One region of the Flavobacterium sediminilitoris genome, then DNA from elsewhere that is predicted to be linked to it. Evidence: riboswitches for the same ligand, from Rfam matches in the RefSeq annotation. Region 1 holds a riboswitch; the other holds the start of a gene.
The links. Region 1 has a riboswitch for cobalamin ahead of LXD69_RS10805 (TonB-dependent receptor plug domain-containing protein). Riboswitches for the same ligand answer to the same signal wherever they lie in the genome.

Region 2: it holds a riboswitch for cobalamin, as region 1 does, so the genes downstream of both, metE (5-methyltetrahydropteroyltriglutamate--homocysteine S-methyltransferase) here and LXD69_RS10805 (TonB-dependent receptor plug domain-containing protein) in region 1, are expected to answer to the same signal.

What each region holds. Positions count from the first base shown of each region.
Region 1 covers NZ_CP090145.1:2,363,348-2,371,261, reverse strand. Annotated here, with positions in the region: gene LXD69_RS10810 (TonB-dependent receptor plug domain-containing protein) at 1-1,098, opposite strand, end outside; gene LXD69_RS10805 (TonB-dependent receptor plug domain-containing protein) at 1,203-3,149, opposite strand; cobalamin riboswitch at 3,228-3,442, opposite strand; gene LXD69_RS10800 (energy transducer TonB) at 3,503-4,027, shown strand; gene cobC (alpha-ribazole phosphatase) at 4,183-4,707, opposite strand; gene LXD69_RS10790 (adenosylcobinamide-GDP ribazoletransferase) at 4,692-5,474, opposite strand; gene cobT (nicotinate-nucleotide--dimethylbenzimidazole phosphoribosyltransferase) at 5,482-7,158, opposite strand; gene LXD69_RS10780 (Dph6-related ATP pyrophosphatase) at 7,386-7,914, opposite strand, start outside.
Region 2 covers NZ_CP090145.1:801,986-809,899, reverse strand. Annotated here, with positions in the region: gene LXD69_RS03815 (ribonucleoside-diphosphate reductase subunit alpha) at 1-268, shown strand, start outside; gene LXD69_RS03810 (hypothetical protein) at 386-610, shown strand; gene metE (5-methyltetrahydropteroyltriglutamate--homocysteine S-methyltransferase) at 688-3,012, opposite strand; cobalamin riboswitch at 3,197-3,388, opposite strand; gene dgt (dGTP triphosphohydrolase) at 3,586-4,926, shown strand; gene LXD69_RS03795 (tRNA1(Val) (adenine(37)-N6)-methyltransferase) at 4,932-5,645, opposite strand; gene rimM (ribosome maturation factor RimM) at 5,679-6,206, opposite strand; gene LXD69_RS03785 (30S ribosomal protein S16) at 6,229-6,759, opposite strand; gene LXD69_RS03780 (DUF6252 family protein) at 6,931-7,617, shown strand; gene dnaE (DNA polymerase III subunit alpha) at 7,747-7,914, shown strand, end outside.

The sequences.
Region 1 (7,914 bases):
CCTAACGCTTGCTTCATAATCTAGTTTCTTATCTATTTTATGAGTTAGTAAAAAACTAAATGATGTAATGTCTCTATTAATTTTTAAAACATTTGTTCCTTTTCCTGTGCTTTGTGTATGACTAACAATTGGATTAATCTTTATTTTAGAAGACACTTTATACACTAAATCATATTTAAAAACAGCGTTTTTTGCTTCTCCAAAGGAAAATAAATCACTATTTTTATTTTCAAAATATTTATATTTTTCAGTTAAAAATGCAAATTGAGTAGTAGAAATTATAGCATTATTTTCAAATTTCCATTCTATTAAATTTCTAGTATTAAAATCTTGATATTTACTCTTTGAAGGTGATGCTATTGTTCCTGAAAAAAAACGTTCTCCATCAAAAAAATGAGTTGCAAATTTTAGTACATTTTTCTCATTTATTTTATACCCAAATAAACTATTAAAGCTATTATTTTGATAGTTCCCATTCTCATTCTTTTTATTGTATCCAATATATTCATAGTCATTTTCCGATTCATTTCTTGAAAAATTTATATTCGCTGAAATCTTATCTGATCCAACATCTAATTTGTAATGTAATCCAAGAGTAGAATAACTTCCATAATTTAAACGCAATGTATTTGATATTCTATCTTCAAAATTTAAATAGGAATTTAGATGAATTGTACCGCCAATTGCTCCACTTCCATAAATCACACTTCCACCACCTGTTCTAACTGAAATAGAGTTAAAATCGAAACTATTTATAGTGTTAAAATCTGTTTGACCGTTAAATTGTGAATTAATATTAATACCGTTCCAAATTACAGCCGTTTGTTGAGCAGTTGTTCCTCTAAACGAAGGAGAAGACACCATTCCTTTTCCATTTTCTTTAAAATAAATTGTGGTATTATTTCGTAAAAGATCTGTTAATGATGTGTTGTTCCGCTGTATAATACTATCTGATAAATTAAATATAGAATGAGCCAAAGAAAAGGTCTTCAATTTACTATCGATTAAGACTACCTCTTTCAATTTCACAACAGAATCTTGTTGCGAAAAAGCAATAGAAGTATAGATAAAAATGAATAAAACGAATATGAATTTCATAAAATCACTAATCTTTTTAAAACGATAAAGAAAGTATTCTTAACTAATTTGAAAATAAAAACAGAAACGCCTCTTTGTAATAAAGAAGCGTTTTATATTAATCTTTAAAATTGAAGATTTAAACCTAATTTGAAATTTCTTCCTCTTGTTGTAAATCCACTCACTTCAACAAAATCATCATTAAATAAGTTGTTTACAGCTCCAAAAACAGAAAGTCTATTTGGTAAAATATCAAAAGATATATTTGTATGAACTAATTGGTAAGAGCTTAAAACTACATTTTTAGAAGAAAAAGTAGCACTATCATAATATCTATCTGCTCTTTGGTCTACATACTGATATTGTGCATTCCACTGAATTCTTTTTGTAAAATTCACACCAATTGATGCATTAGCTTTATGCTTAGGTAGTCTAATATTTTCTTCTTCCGAAAATTGCAAGTATGTATAATTCCCTGTCAATTGTACATTTTTTATTGGAAAAATTGTAACATTAGTCTCAATACCTTTTGTGTTTACTAACAAATCGTTATTAATATAATTTGAAGTAAAAGTGACCGGATTTGTATAAAAATCTACTCTGTTTTTTGATTCTCTATAAAAACCTACTGCATTAATAACTACTTTTTTATTTAGTAATTCCGTTTCAAAGCCTACTTCTACTGTTGTATTTTCTTCTGGTTTTAATTCTGAATTTCCATATTGAGAAAACAATTGATACAAAGAAGGTGTAATAAATGCTGTACTTAATGATGAGAGAATACGAACTGGTAAATTTTTAATTTTATAAGATGGATTAATATTATAAGTTAGATTTTCACCATAAACATTATGCATATTTAAACGCGCTCCTACATTAACATTTAATCCAAAATCAGAATTATATACAAATGTTGTATAAGGATCTATCATGTTAAATTTAGTGTTCTTATTTAAAACATTTACTGTATAAATAGACGAAGGAGTTGTTACATTATTCATATCCATAAATTGAAACTGACCTCCTAGAACAAAAAATAATTGCTTATTAATTACATATTTATTAAAAATATCAGCATTAAAATGACGTGATTTATAATCATAATTATTTAATGTTGAATTATATGCTGTATAACTATTATATAATCTCTCTAAATTTGAAAAACTACTATTTATGTGTAATTCACCTTTGTTATATTTATATATAGAATTCAAGCCTGTTCTGAATTGCTCACTTAAAAATGAATTTTTGTCTTCATCTGCAAACGAACCTGAATCATATTTATTCTTTATTTTATCATATCCAAAAAATGAAGAAATACTTAATTTATCAGTCAATTGATATCCTATTTTTTGTAAAGCATTTACTCTAGAAAAATGATCGATTTCAAAATTTTCTCCTAAAGCTTCACTCAAACCTGTAGTTTCTGTACTATTAAATGAAGTATATGATGTTAGCTTTTTTGAACCTGCACTAAATGAAAAACCTTGATTAAAATCTTGAGCAGAAGTTTTATCATCTTTTACAGAATTCATTGTTCCCAAATTAAAATAAGCTCCTCCAGAAATATTTTCCTTTCTTGCTTTTTTTAACGTAATATTTATCACTGCTGTTCCAGCATTTGAACCATAAAGCGTACTTGATGATCCTTTCATAACCTCAATACTATCTACTTGATCTACTGGTAATAATCTTAAATCATAGGTCATACTTGAACCCGAAGCATCTGTAACAGGAACGCCATCTATCATGATTAAAACTTGACGACTTCTTCCTCCACGAATGTAGTACTCAACATTCATTCCGTTACCTGTTTGATTTCCATTGATTTCAACACCTGCAACCTGATTTAAAACTGTTGCTACAGATTGTCCTTTTCGTCTTTGTAAATCATCCGCAGTAATTTTGTCTATAATTTTACCCGATTTTTCTTTGCTTTGAGCAAACTTAGTATCAGACACAACCACTTCATTTAACTGAGTTACCCTTAAAGAGTCCTTCTTTTCTTGTGCAAAAACAATACTCGTTAAGAATGTTGCACACACACTCCATCTAATAAACTTAATGTTCATTTTAGTTAATAATAGATTTTAATAAATAGGAAGAAAAGCATAGAATTTACCCATACTCAAACCTTTTTTCCCGAAAGTTTGTTACTAACGAATGTGGCAGGTCTCCTGGCTTGCGTCTTGTTATTCACCTTCCCAAGACATTGATAGAAATCAATTAACTCAGTGGTATGTAGATAATAACAAGCTTTGTAGCTTACAGTTGCGGGTACAGCTTAGGCATTAAACCTAATTCCCTTTTAATGTTGTTCTAAAAAAAGATTTTCAAAACAACAACCAAAATTCGAGTGCAAAAGTACATATATTTTAGCATATTACAAGATTTAATACTATTTTTGAAATTATATATTTTAAATATGAAATCTGTATTTACATTTTTTGCGCTTTTATTAGTTTTAAATAGTTTTTCGCAAACTACAAACGAACCTGCTATTGACAGACATAATTCTGAGCCTGTTGTGGTTCAACCAACTGTTGTAGAAGTAAGTGATTTTGATGAAGATTTAATATTACCTTATGCTTTTATAGACAAAACACCATCTTTTGTAAATTGTAAATACACTACCGAAACTGAAAACAAAGCTTGCTTTCACGAAAAACTACAAGAACATATTAAAAAACATTTAAAATATCCTAAAGCTGCAAAACAAAATAAAGTTGAAGCAAAAGCAATTGTACAATTTGAAATTTCAAAAGAAGGAAATATTACCAATTTAAAAACTAAAATCAAAGCTACAAATCAAGATTTTTATACTCTTTTTGAAGAAGAAGCCATTAGAATTATATCAAAGCTTCCAAAATTCATTCCAGGTGAGCAAAAAGGCAAAATTGTAGCAGTGAAATATGCTTCAATAATTACTTTTAGTTTAACTGATAAATAAAATTTGTTTTTTCTTATTCCTTTTTATAAAAAAGCTTTTCATTTCTTTTTCTTTTTCCTCATTTTACGCACCAAAATAATAAGACCAATAATCACATGAATAGCAATTATTGTATATAGTGCAGCCATAAATTCTTTTGAATCCGTATTCATAATTTAAAGTATTATTTTTATAATTTGTCCAAAGGTAACTTTATTTTGAAAAGCCTCTTTTAAAGGTAAATTTTGTTGGTAACATAAGAAACTTCTAATTACACCCGCATGCGTTACAATTGCGACTTTTTTATGCTGTTGTATTCTTAAATCTTCAATAAAAGAAAGCACTCTATCATATAATATTTCAAAAGATTCTCCATTTGGCACTTGAACCGAAACAAAATCTTTCATCCAAGGGTTTAACTCTTCCTGAGGAATATCATTCCAATTTTTAAGTTCCCAATTACCAAAATCCATTTCCATTAAACGTTTGTCTTTTTCAATCTTTTCATTCGAAAGAAAATCGGCTAAAACGGTGCATCTTTTTAATGGACTTGAAATTACTTTCATTTCTTCAGAAGGAAGTTGGTCTTTTATTTCTTGAAACAAATGCTCAAATGGTTCTTGAATAGTCACATCGGCTTGACCATAACAAATGCCTTTTTCACAAACAGTTTCTGTATGCCGTATTAAATAAACTTCCATAAAATTACTATTGAAATATAAAAAACAACTTCACAAACTTGTTGAGTAGCACCCAAACAATCGCCTGTATAACCACCAATCCATTTTTTGAAATAGCGCGCTAAATACCATCGAAAGATAAAAACAGGCAAAAGAACAAAAACAATCTTATAATTATAAAAAACAAAATACAGTAAAGGTAAAAATCCGAAAAAAGCAGTTCCAAAAACTTCTTTCCATGAATAACTCTTTGCAATGGGTTTGCTTTTACTTAATTCATCTTCACGAACATACTCATTAGTAAAAATAATGGTTGCTGCTGCCCAACGGCTTACAGCATGAGCCGCTATAAAAATTAAAAGAATTGTAACAATATTCGATTGAGCTGATAAAATTTCAACTAAAACACTATATTTTAAAACCAATAAAAGTAAAATTCCAATAGCGCCATAAGCACCAATAGCACTATCTTTCATTATTTTCAGAATTTTCTCTTTGTTCCAACCACCGCCAAAACCATCACAAACATCGGCAAAACCGTCTTCATGAAAGGCTCCTGTTGTTAAAATACTAGCAATCATACTCAACAGAACAGAAATAGTTACAGGTAAAATTTGAGTAAAAGCAATAAATACTACTCCTGAAAACAAACCTACAATCCAACCAATTAAAGGAAAATAACGAGTAGCCTTGTTCAAATAATCAGGATCGTGTGTAATTTTTTTTGGGCAAGGAATTCTGGTATAAAACATCAGTGCTGTAAAAAATATATCGATTTCTTTTTTCATTTTTAATTTATTTATTACTTACACCTGAACTTTCAAAACTAGCCATTTCATTTAAAAAACCTATAGCCGATTGTATAATTGGAAACGCAACCGCACAACCACTTCCCTCTCCTAATCGCATATTTAAATGTAAAACAGGTTCAACTTCTAAATAATCCAACAATGTTTTATGTGCTTTTTCTTCCGAACAATGACAAAAGATAGTATTAGCTTTTATTGCTGGCTTCTTTTTATAAGCGATTAAAAAGGCAACACTCGAAATGAATCCATCTACTAAAATGAGCATGTTATTTTGATACGCTTGCAACATTCCGCCTGCCATTTGTAAAATTTCAAATCCTCCAAAATGAGCTATAAGTTCTTCTAATTCATTTGAACCTGTATAATTTTGAATTGCTTTTGAAAGAATATTTATTTTGTTTTCTAATTTTTCATTAGTAACGCCTGTTCCTTTTCCTACACACTCTTCAATTGAAAAAGAAGTTAAAACAGTCATTAAAACGGAAGCAGTTGAAGTATTCCCAATACCCATTTCACCAAAACCAATACAATTAGAACCTTTTTGATGAATCTCATTTACAACAGTAGCTCCGTTTTGAAAACACAACTCCATTTCCGTGTAACTCATAGCTGCCGTTTGCAAAAAGGATTGCGTGCCTTTGGCTACTTTTTTATTAATGAGGTTGATATTCGTTGGAAAATCATAATTCACTCCTGCATCCACTATTTCTAAAGCAATGTTGCTTTGCTTGCAGAAAACATTAATAGCTGCACCACCTTCCAAAAAGTTAGTTATCATTTGACGCGTTACTTCTTGTGGATAAGCACTTACACCGTGATTTGCAATTCCATGATCGGCAGCAAAAACAACAATATGTGGATTTTGAATTTGTGGTGTTTCCGTTTTAAAAGCCAATCCTATTTGTAACGCTAATTTTTCTAAAAGTCCTAAAGCACCTTCAGGTTTGGTTTTATGGTCTATTTTGTATTGTAATTTCTGAACTAAATCCTCACTTTTAAAAGTTGTTTCTTTTTCAATAGTAAAAGTTGTTTTAGTTACTTCTTGTATTTCTTTCACTTTAATTACATTAGCAACAGTTTTTTTCTCTTTCCAATGTAATTGTTGCAACATGGGTTGATTTCCATAATCTGTTGCGGGTTTTCCTATACAGAAATACCCTAAAGGTTCAATGTGTTCTGGAATATTTAAAATGCTTTTGAAATCGTAATAATTTAAAATAGAAACCCAACCCATAGAATAGCCTTGTTCGGTTAAAGACAACCATATATTTTGCGCAGCACAAACCGCACTAAACTTTATAGCTTCATTACTTCCAATTGTTCCAATAGTAAATGAATCTAAAACAGAACGATCATACGCAATTACCATTCCGATAGGTGCTTCTTCTATAGCTTCTAGTTTTAATTTCAAATAGGATTCTTTTTGTGCTTCATCATCTGTAGCATTGGCTGCTTTTTCATGATAAGTTAAAAACAATTCTTTTATCTTCTTTTTTATACTTACTGATTCAATAACATAATAACGAGTCGCATCTGTTAAACCAACAGACGGAGCATGATGACCTGCTTCAATAGCTTTCTCAAGCACTTCATTAGGTACTTTATCTGTTGTAAAATGACGTGTATCTCTTCGTGATGTTATTATTTCGTATAAATCTTTCATTTAATTTTAATTCTTTTCTGAATATTTGTTTGTTTTAAATGTTCTCGATACATTTTTTATTCCACTTCATTTCATAAAAACACTCAAACTAACGTAATGTAATCACATACTCAATTCACACAAACCACGTCATTTCAAGTAAGAAACATATCGAGAAGCTAATTCCAAACATAAAAATCAGCAAAATCTGCGTGAACTATTATTTCGTATCAGTCTCCTATTAAATTTTATTCCCAAACTACAAAACAATAGTTATCATAGGTTTTCACTTCAAATTTAGGCAATTGAATTTGGTTTCTAAATAATGGACAATTTATAACTAGGGTGTGAAATTCTCCATTTTCTCCGCAAGGATCAATTCCTTTTGCTTCTAATTCTAAGGCTAATTCTTTCGTTAGTATTTTCCCTAAATAGTTCTCTCCCATTTCTAAATTGCAAGAAACAATCATTGTTTCAATTCCCGCATTAAGCATTTGGTTCACTAATGCAATTCTATCTTGTTGCCACAAGGGTAAAAAAGCCTTCAAATTTGCTGCTTTACATACTTTTTCTTCCCATTCACGATGTGATTCTAAATCAATATCTCCAAAAACAACTCCTTCTATTTGATACTCTTCTTTAATTTTATGTAACGTAGCAATATAATTTTCTTCATATTGTGACCATGAAGCTGGAACAGCTACTAAAGGTACGTTTATTTGAGTGGCTTGCTGTTCTAAAATAGCCAATGGAATACCATGCGAACGTGATACTTTT
Region 2 (7,914 bases), 1.6 Mb from region 1:
ATCTTTAAATTTATTTATGGAAGGAGCAACAATGGCAAAATTAACGTCAATGCATTTTTATGCATGGAAGAGTGGTTTAAAAACAGGAATGTATTATTTAAGAACAAAATCTGCGGTAGATGCAATTAAGTTTACTTTAAATAATGACAAAAAACCAGAACAAGTTCCAGTTGAAGTAAAATCTGAAATGTCAACAGATGAGTTTAAAGCAATGTTAGAACGTTCTAAGAATGCTGAACCAGATGATTGTGAAATGTGTGGTTCTTAATTATAGAGTTAAGAATAAAGATAATAGAGTAAAGAAAACAGCCATCAACACATGGCTGTTTTCTTTTATAATAAAAGTTGCATTACAATTCGTACCTTTGTCAAAAAATAAAACGCCATGTCTAAAGAAAGTAAAGGAGTGTATACAGGGATTATTGAACAAGATGAAAAAGGAAATTTCTTTTGTGGAGAATATTTGTTAGACTATAAATACACAATTGCAAAATTTAAAATAGGAGATGAAATAAATATCAAATCAATAATAGAAAATCCTAGTGATATCAACTATGCTCAATATCCAAAAAAATCAAAAGATTTCTTTTTGGCAAATGATAAACCTTAATTTGGAATTGAATATTATTAGAAATAAAAACACAGCCAAACATAAATTAACTTGTTTGGCTGTGTTGTTCATAGTTGTTAAGAAAGAACTTCTTTTTTTATCAATAATCGCATCTCTTTAGCAGCTGCAACCATCTCAATTAAAGCTTTTTTAGTTTCATCCCAATGACGTGTTTTTAAACCGCAATCTGGATTTACCCATAATTGATCAGCAGGAATAACTGCTGCTGCTTTTTCTAATAAATGGGACATTTCTTTACTAGACGGAACACGAGGAGAATGAATATCATATACTCCTGGGCCTATTTCATTGGGGTATTTAAAATTAGAGAAAGCATCTAATAATTCCATTTGTGAACGAGAACATTCTATGGTAATTACATCAGCATCCATATCTGCAATATTTTGAATAATATCATTAAACTCACTATAACACATGTGTGTATGAATTTGTGTGTTATCTTTAATACCACTTGCTGAAATCCTAAAAGCTTTAATTGCCCAATCTAAATAAGTTGCCCAATCTTCTTTTCGTAATGGTAGTCCTTCTCTTATAGCAGGTTCGTCAATTTGAATTATTTTAATACCTGCTTTTTCTAAATCTACTACTTCATCACGGATAGCAAGAGCTATTTGAGTACATGTTGTTGATCTAGGTTGGTCATTACGAACAAATGACCATTGTAAAATAGTCACAGGACCAGTTAACATTCCTTTGACCCATTTAGGAGTTAGTGATTGGGCAAATTTAGCCCATTTAACAGTCATTGGATTCGCACGGGAAACATCACCATAAATAACAGGAGGCTTTACGCATCTGCTTCCGTAGCTTTGAACCCAACCATTTTTAGTGAAAGTAAAACCATCTAGTTGTTCTCCAAAATATTCCACCATGTCATTACGCTCAAATTCACCATGAACTAAAACGTCAATTCCAGACTCTTCTTGGAAACGAATAGTTTCTTCTGTTTCTATTTTAATTAAATTATCATATTCTTGAGCGGTTATTTCTCCTTTTTTAAATTTTGCTCTCCAACTACGAACTTCTGTGGTCTGTGGAAATGAGCCTATCGTAGTGGTCGGAAACAAAGGTAGATTTAATACTTCTATTTGTTTTTGTCTTCTTATTGAGAAAGGGTTTTCTCTTTGAGAGTCTTTTTCGTTAATCTTTCCTACTCTGTTTTTAACAGCTTCATTGTGTATGATTGTGGCTGTTTTACGATTTTGATTAGCTTTATTGTTCTCATTATAATGAGTGTTGTTTGTTGTTTCTAATTCGCCAGATGCAAATTTTTTGAGTAAAACAACTTCATTTATTTTTTGCTTTGCAAAAGCAAGCCATTGTTTGATTTCTGGTGTTAAAGAGGTTTCATTTGTTTCAAGATCTAAGTCACAAGGACAATGTATTAAGGAACAAGAAGGGGCAATTAGTAATCTTTCTTTGCCTAATAAATTGGATGCTTTTTTAATAAGAGATAATGTCTTTTGGAAATCGTTTTTCCAAATATTTCGTCCATCAACAACGCCTAATGAAAGGAAGGTGTTACTAGAAATAAAAGTAGACTTTAAAATATCATCTAATTGTAATGGACAGCGAACCAAGTCTAAATGAAGAGTGTGTACAGGAAGAGAAAGAGCTGTCTCTAAGTTGTCTCCAAAACAATCAAAATAATTAGCTAGGATGATTTTTATATTTGGAAAGCGATTGTTTATTTCTTTGTAAGTATGAATTAAAGCGGCTCTTTCAATATTCGTTAAATTTAACGCTAGAAAAGGTTCATCAAATTGTATCCACTCTACATTTTCATCTTCAAGTTTTTTTAAAATTTCAAAATAAACAGGAAGTAATTTATCTAGGAGATCAATTCTGTGGAATCCTTTTTCTTTTTCCTTTCCAAGAAGTAAATAAGAAACGGGACCAATAAGAACAGGTTTGGTTGTAATTCCTAATTCTTTAGCTTCGATAAATTCACTTATTATTTTTTCAGAGTATAACTTAAATTCTTGATCTTTTGTGAATTCAGGAACAATGTAATGGTAATTTGTGTCAAACCATTTTGTCATTTCCATCGCTTTAACATCTTGATCGTCTTTTTGTGCACCTCTTGCCATAGCAAAATACAAGTCTAACTCGGTGTTTCTTTGTTCAAATTCTGAGTAATGAGCCGGAATAACTCCAAGTGTAAGTGATAAATCAAGAACTTGGTCGTAAAATGAAAAATCATTAGAAGGAATAAGATCTATTCCAGCTTCTGATTGTAATAGCCAATTTTGTTTACGGAGACTTTTTCCAACAGCTATTAGTGCATCAGATGTGATTTTTCCTGACCAATAATTTTCACAGGCTTTTTTTAATTCTCTGTTGTTACCAATTCGCGGGTAACCTAGATTGTTTGTTAGCATTTTTTTTGCTTTTAAAATGAATAAATCAGTTAAAAAAGCTCTTGATGCATTTCAAATGTTTTTTGAAATAAAGGAAATAGATAGAATAAATACATGTATAGGTAAACGCACAACAAAATAGAATATAATTATATTGTCGTGTGAGAATGTATCAATCCAGACTATTGCTTCAAATCGCGAAAGCATTGTCAATTCAATAAAGGCAGGTCTCCTGACTTGTAACATTTTTACCGTCCTTCCCATTTGCAAAGCAAACAGTGGATCTTATTTCAGATAAAAACTTTTTGTGTTACTTACAGTTGCGCGACAGTTCGTGATTTACACACGATTCCCTATTAATCTACAGTTAAGTAAAACCTCTATCGGTTGATGAAGAAATAAATTAAGAACTTAAATTCTGCACAAAAGTATTATAAAATTAATTAGAAAAATGTTTTTGTTTTTGCGAATTTGTTACTTCTATAACATTTACAAATAATAACACTATTAAAGCTGCTTTAAAAATATATCTATTTCAGTATCTTTGAAACTGAAATATTAAGGTTAAACTTTTATAAGAGTATGATAAAAAAAATGAACTGGGAGCAGTTATTATCTTTAAAACGTCAAGGAGATACAAATAAAAGACTGAGAAAGGAACAAGATGATACGCGTTTAGGATTTGAGGTAGACTATGATAGAATTATTTTTTCATCTGCTTTTAGAAGTTTGCAAGATAAAACACAGGTAATTCCGCTTTCAAAAACTGATTTTGTGCACAATCGTTTGACACATAGTTTGGAAGTTTCTGTAGTAGGACGTTCGATTGGACGTTTAGTTGGAAAACAAGTCATAGAAAAACATCCTTATTTAAAAGAATCGGGTTATCATATGAACGATTTTGGAGCCATTGTAGCTGCTGCTGCTTTGGCTCACGATATTGGAAATCCTCCTTTTGGACATTCTGGAGAAAAAGCTATTGGTGAATATTTTAAAACTGGAAATGGATTGCAATACAAAGACAAGTTAACCGACAAAGAATGGCAAGATTTAATAGATTTTGAAGGAAATGCCAATGGTTTTTCGGTTTTGGCCACTTCTAGAGAAGGTATTGAAGGTTCTTTGCGTATTTCGTATGCTACTTTGGGGGCTTTTATGAAATATCCAAAAGAAAGTTTACCCAAAAAACCAACTTTTAGAATTTGTGATAAAAAATATGGTTTTTTCCAACAAGACAAAGCTTCTTTTAGTGATGTAGCAAAAGAACTAGGTATGATCTCAAATAAAACAGGAAATGATATCGGTTTTGAACGTCATCCCTTAGCGTATTTGGTTGAAGCAGCGGATGATATTTGCTACACTATCATCGATTTTGAAGATGGAATTAATCTTGGACTCATTCAGGAAGAATTTGCATTGGAATACCTAATAAAATTGGTTAAAAATGGAATTGATACTAAAAAATACAACCAATTAACGACTAAAGAAGACCGTATCAGTTATTTAAGGGCTCTGGCAATTGGTAGTTTAATCAGTGATGCTGTAAAAGTTTTTATGGAAAATGAAGAAGCTATTCTAAAAGGGGAATTTCCTTATTCTTTGATGGATAAAAGTCAATATATAGCTCAAATGAATGATATTATTCAAATTAGTGTCAAAAATGTGTATCAATGTAGAGAAGTAGTTCAGAAAGAAGTAGTAGGATATAAAATTATCAATACGTTATTGGATAAATTTTGTACAGCATATCATAATAAAATTGGAGGAAAAGCTTCAAATTATGATACTATTATTCTAAAATTATTGCCAGAACGATTTTTACATCAAAAAGAAAAAGTGTACGATCAATTGTTGCATATTTGTCATTTCGTGTCTCTTTTAACCGATGGAAAGGCTTTAGAAATGTATAATATTATTGAAGGAAATAGAAATTAAATTATCTAGAATTTTAAATAAAAATCTTTAGTTAATTCTATATATTCAGAGGTATATTGATGGCGCGCTGTTTCAATAACAAGTTCGTCTACTAAAGTAGTTTGTTTAATACGAGTAAACGCTATTAAACTTCTTTTGATTTCAGTTGCTGGTGTTCCCTTAACATGAGTGATTTTTAAAGGGTATAATTCAAAGTCGTTTGCCAAAGCTAAAAAACGAGCTTCTTCTTTAAAAGGAATAATAACAGAAAATATTCCGTTTTCTGAAAGTAATAAATCGGCAGCTTCTACTAAATCTTCAAAAGGCATTGCCTCTTCAAAACGAGCTAAATCTCTTTGTGCATTTTCGGTTTTATAATCTTCCGAATAAAAAGGGGGATTTGAAATAATTAAATCATACTCGTCTTCTGGTTCATCCATGAATTCATCTAATCCAGCATGAAAACAAAATAAACGATCGTTCCAAAGTGATTCTTCAAAATTGTCAGTAGCTTGCTCATAAGCATTTTCGTCAATTTCAAGGGCGTCAATTTGTTCTGCATTGCTCCTTTGAGCAAGCATTAAAGATAAAATTCCAGTACCTGTGCCAATATCTAAAATGTTATATGGATTATTTATTATAGGTGTCCAGGCACCTAATAAAACAGCATCAGTTCCTATTTTCATAGCACAACGATCTTGCTCTATTTTAAATTGTTTAAAATTAAAAGTAGTGCTCATTTATAGATATAATAATAGTTTGGAATTGTGTTTTTAGCCTAAATAAAGGTCTACTAGTCCTTCAGGTGTGTTTAAGATAACCTTTTTATTAGCTCTGTCAATTTTGACAATAAAAGCATCAATCATTGGAACTAAAATGTCAATTTCTCCTTTAGTAATTTCAAAAAGAGGTTGGGCATTGCTGTCATTTACTCCTTTCATTTTTCCAATGTTTCCAAGACGAACATCTTCTACATCAAAATCAATGATTTCATGATAATAAAATTTATTGCCTTCTAGTTTTGGTAACATAGAAAGAGGAAGATAAACTTCGCAATTCATAATTGCGTCAGCATCAGCTTCATTTTTTACATCTTCAAATCTAACGCGTAAAAATTTATCTTTGTGAAGTGATCGTTTTTCAATAAAAAAAGGAACCAGTGTTTTGTTTAATTCAACAAAAACTGATTCCAAATTTTGATACAATTCAGGCTCATCTGTGTCTAAATAGAGTAAGACTTCACCTTTAAAGCTAAATTTTCTCGCAATTTTGCCTAAATAGAAACAATCTTTTTTATGCATGATTACGATCTAATATTAAAAATTAAGCTTCAGTTTCTTCATTGTTTTCTTCAACAGCCGGAGCTTCTTCAGTTGTAGCCTCAGCTACTTCTTCAGCTTTTAATGCTTCAGCTTGAGCAGCAATACGTTTTTCGTTTGCTTCTGTTTCAGCTTTTAAAGCTTTAGCTTTAGCGTCAGCTTGCGCTTTGCTTAAACCATCTTTTTTAGCATCAACTTTTCCTGCTTTTTCATCTAACCAAGTTGCTAATTTAGCATCAGCTTGTTCTTGAGTTAAAGCACCTTTACGAACTCCTCCATCTAGGTGGTGTTTTAGTAAAGCACCTTTATAAGATAAAATAGCTCTTGCAGTGTCAGTTGGCTGAGCACCGTTGTGTAACCATTGAACAGCGCTATCTAAATTTAAATCGATAGTAGCTGGGTTAGTGTTTGGATTATAAGTTCCTATTTTATCTAGGAATTTACCATCTCTTTTTGAGCGAGCATCAGCCGCTACAATCCAGTAAAAAGGTTTTCCTTTTTTACCATGTCTTTGTAATCTAATTTTTACAGGCATAATCTTTTGATTAATTTAGAGGTTCCCGACCTCAGTTATTTAAGGGCGCAAATATACAAAACTTTGTTTTACAATGTTCTATCTTAATTGGAAATATTTTTTTGTTTTTTAGGTGTAGTTTAAATTAAAAAAATTATTTTTGTCTCTTACTGCTTAAAAATTAGATATAAAATGAAGAAAATAGTAACAATTTTAATGAGTGTTGTTTTATTAACCTCATGTGTTAATGAAACACAAGATAACACTCCAGCTTTTCAAGCAAAATTAAATGATACACACTGGAAAGCTAGAGAAACTAGTGTTTCGATGGATGGTAATGGTGGATTGATAATTAAAGCGTATAGAGGAGCTGAAGAATTAATCTTAAAAACAAGCTCAACAGGAATTGGGACGTATATTTTAGGTACAACTAATTCGGCTAATTCAGCAAGTTATTCAATAGGAACAGCAAATAATGTTGAAGAATATGAAACAAGTGTGGTTTCCGGACCTGTATTTAGTGCTAAAAAAATGAATTCTGGAACAGGTTATGTGTTGGATGACTCTGCTCAAACTACAGGAGGAACAGGAGTTGGGTTAGTTTTTAAAATCAAAGTGAATTCAAATGGGTCTATTTCAAGTGATTCAATAAAGGCAAGAGGAGCAGATTATAGATCTGGAGATCTTGTTACTGTTCAAGGAGGTAATAACAATGCTACTTTTAGAGTTTTAAATGTGCAACAAAGTAATGGTGAAGTTGTAATTGAGAAAGTTGAAAATGGAACTTTTACAGGAAAGTTTAAGTTGAATGCAGTAAATAGTGATGGGGATGTAGTTACTTTTTCTCAAGGAGTTTTCTTTAAAATTCCTTTGAATTAATAAAATATATAAAATGTTTAGTTTAAAAACCATCTGGATTCAGATGGTTTTTTTAGTTCTTGTTAACAACTAAAATTGTGTCAATTTCTTTTAAACCGTATCTTTGTTTTTTACCTAATTATTAGATAGATGTACTTAATTTTTGATACAGAAACTACTGGACTACCTCGTAGTTGGTCCGCTCCTATAACTGATACAGATAACTGGCCTCGTTGTATCCAAATTGCTTGGCAATTACATGATGATATGGGGAATTTAGTGGAACATCAAGATTATTTAGTGAAGCCAGAAGGGTTT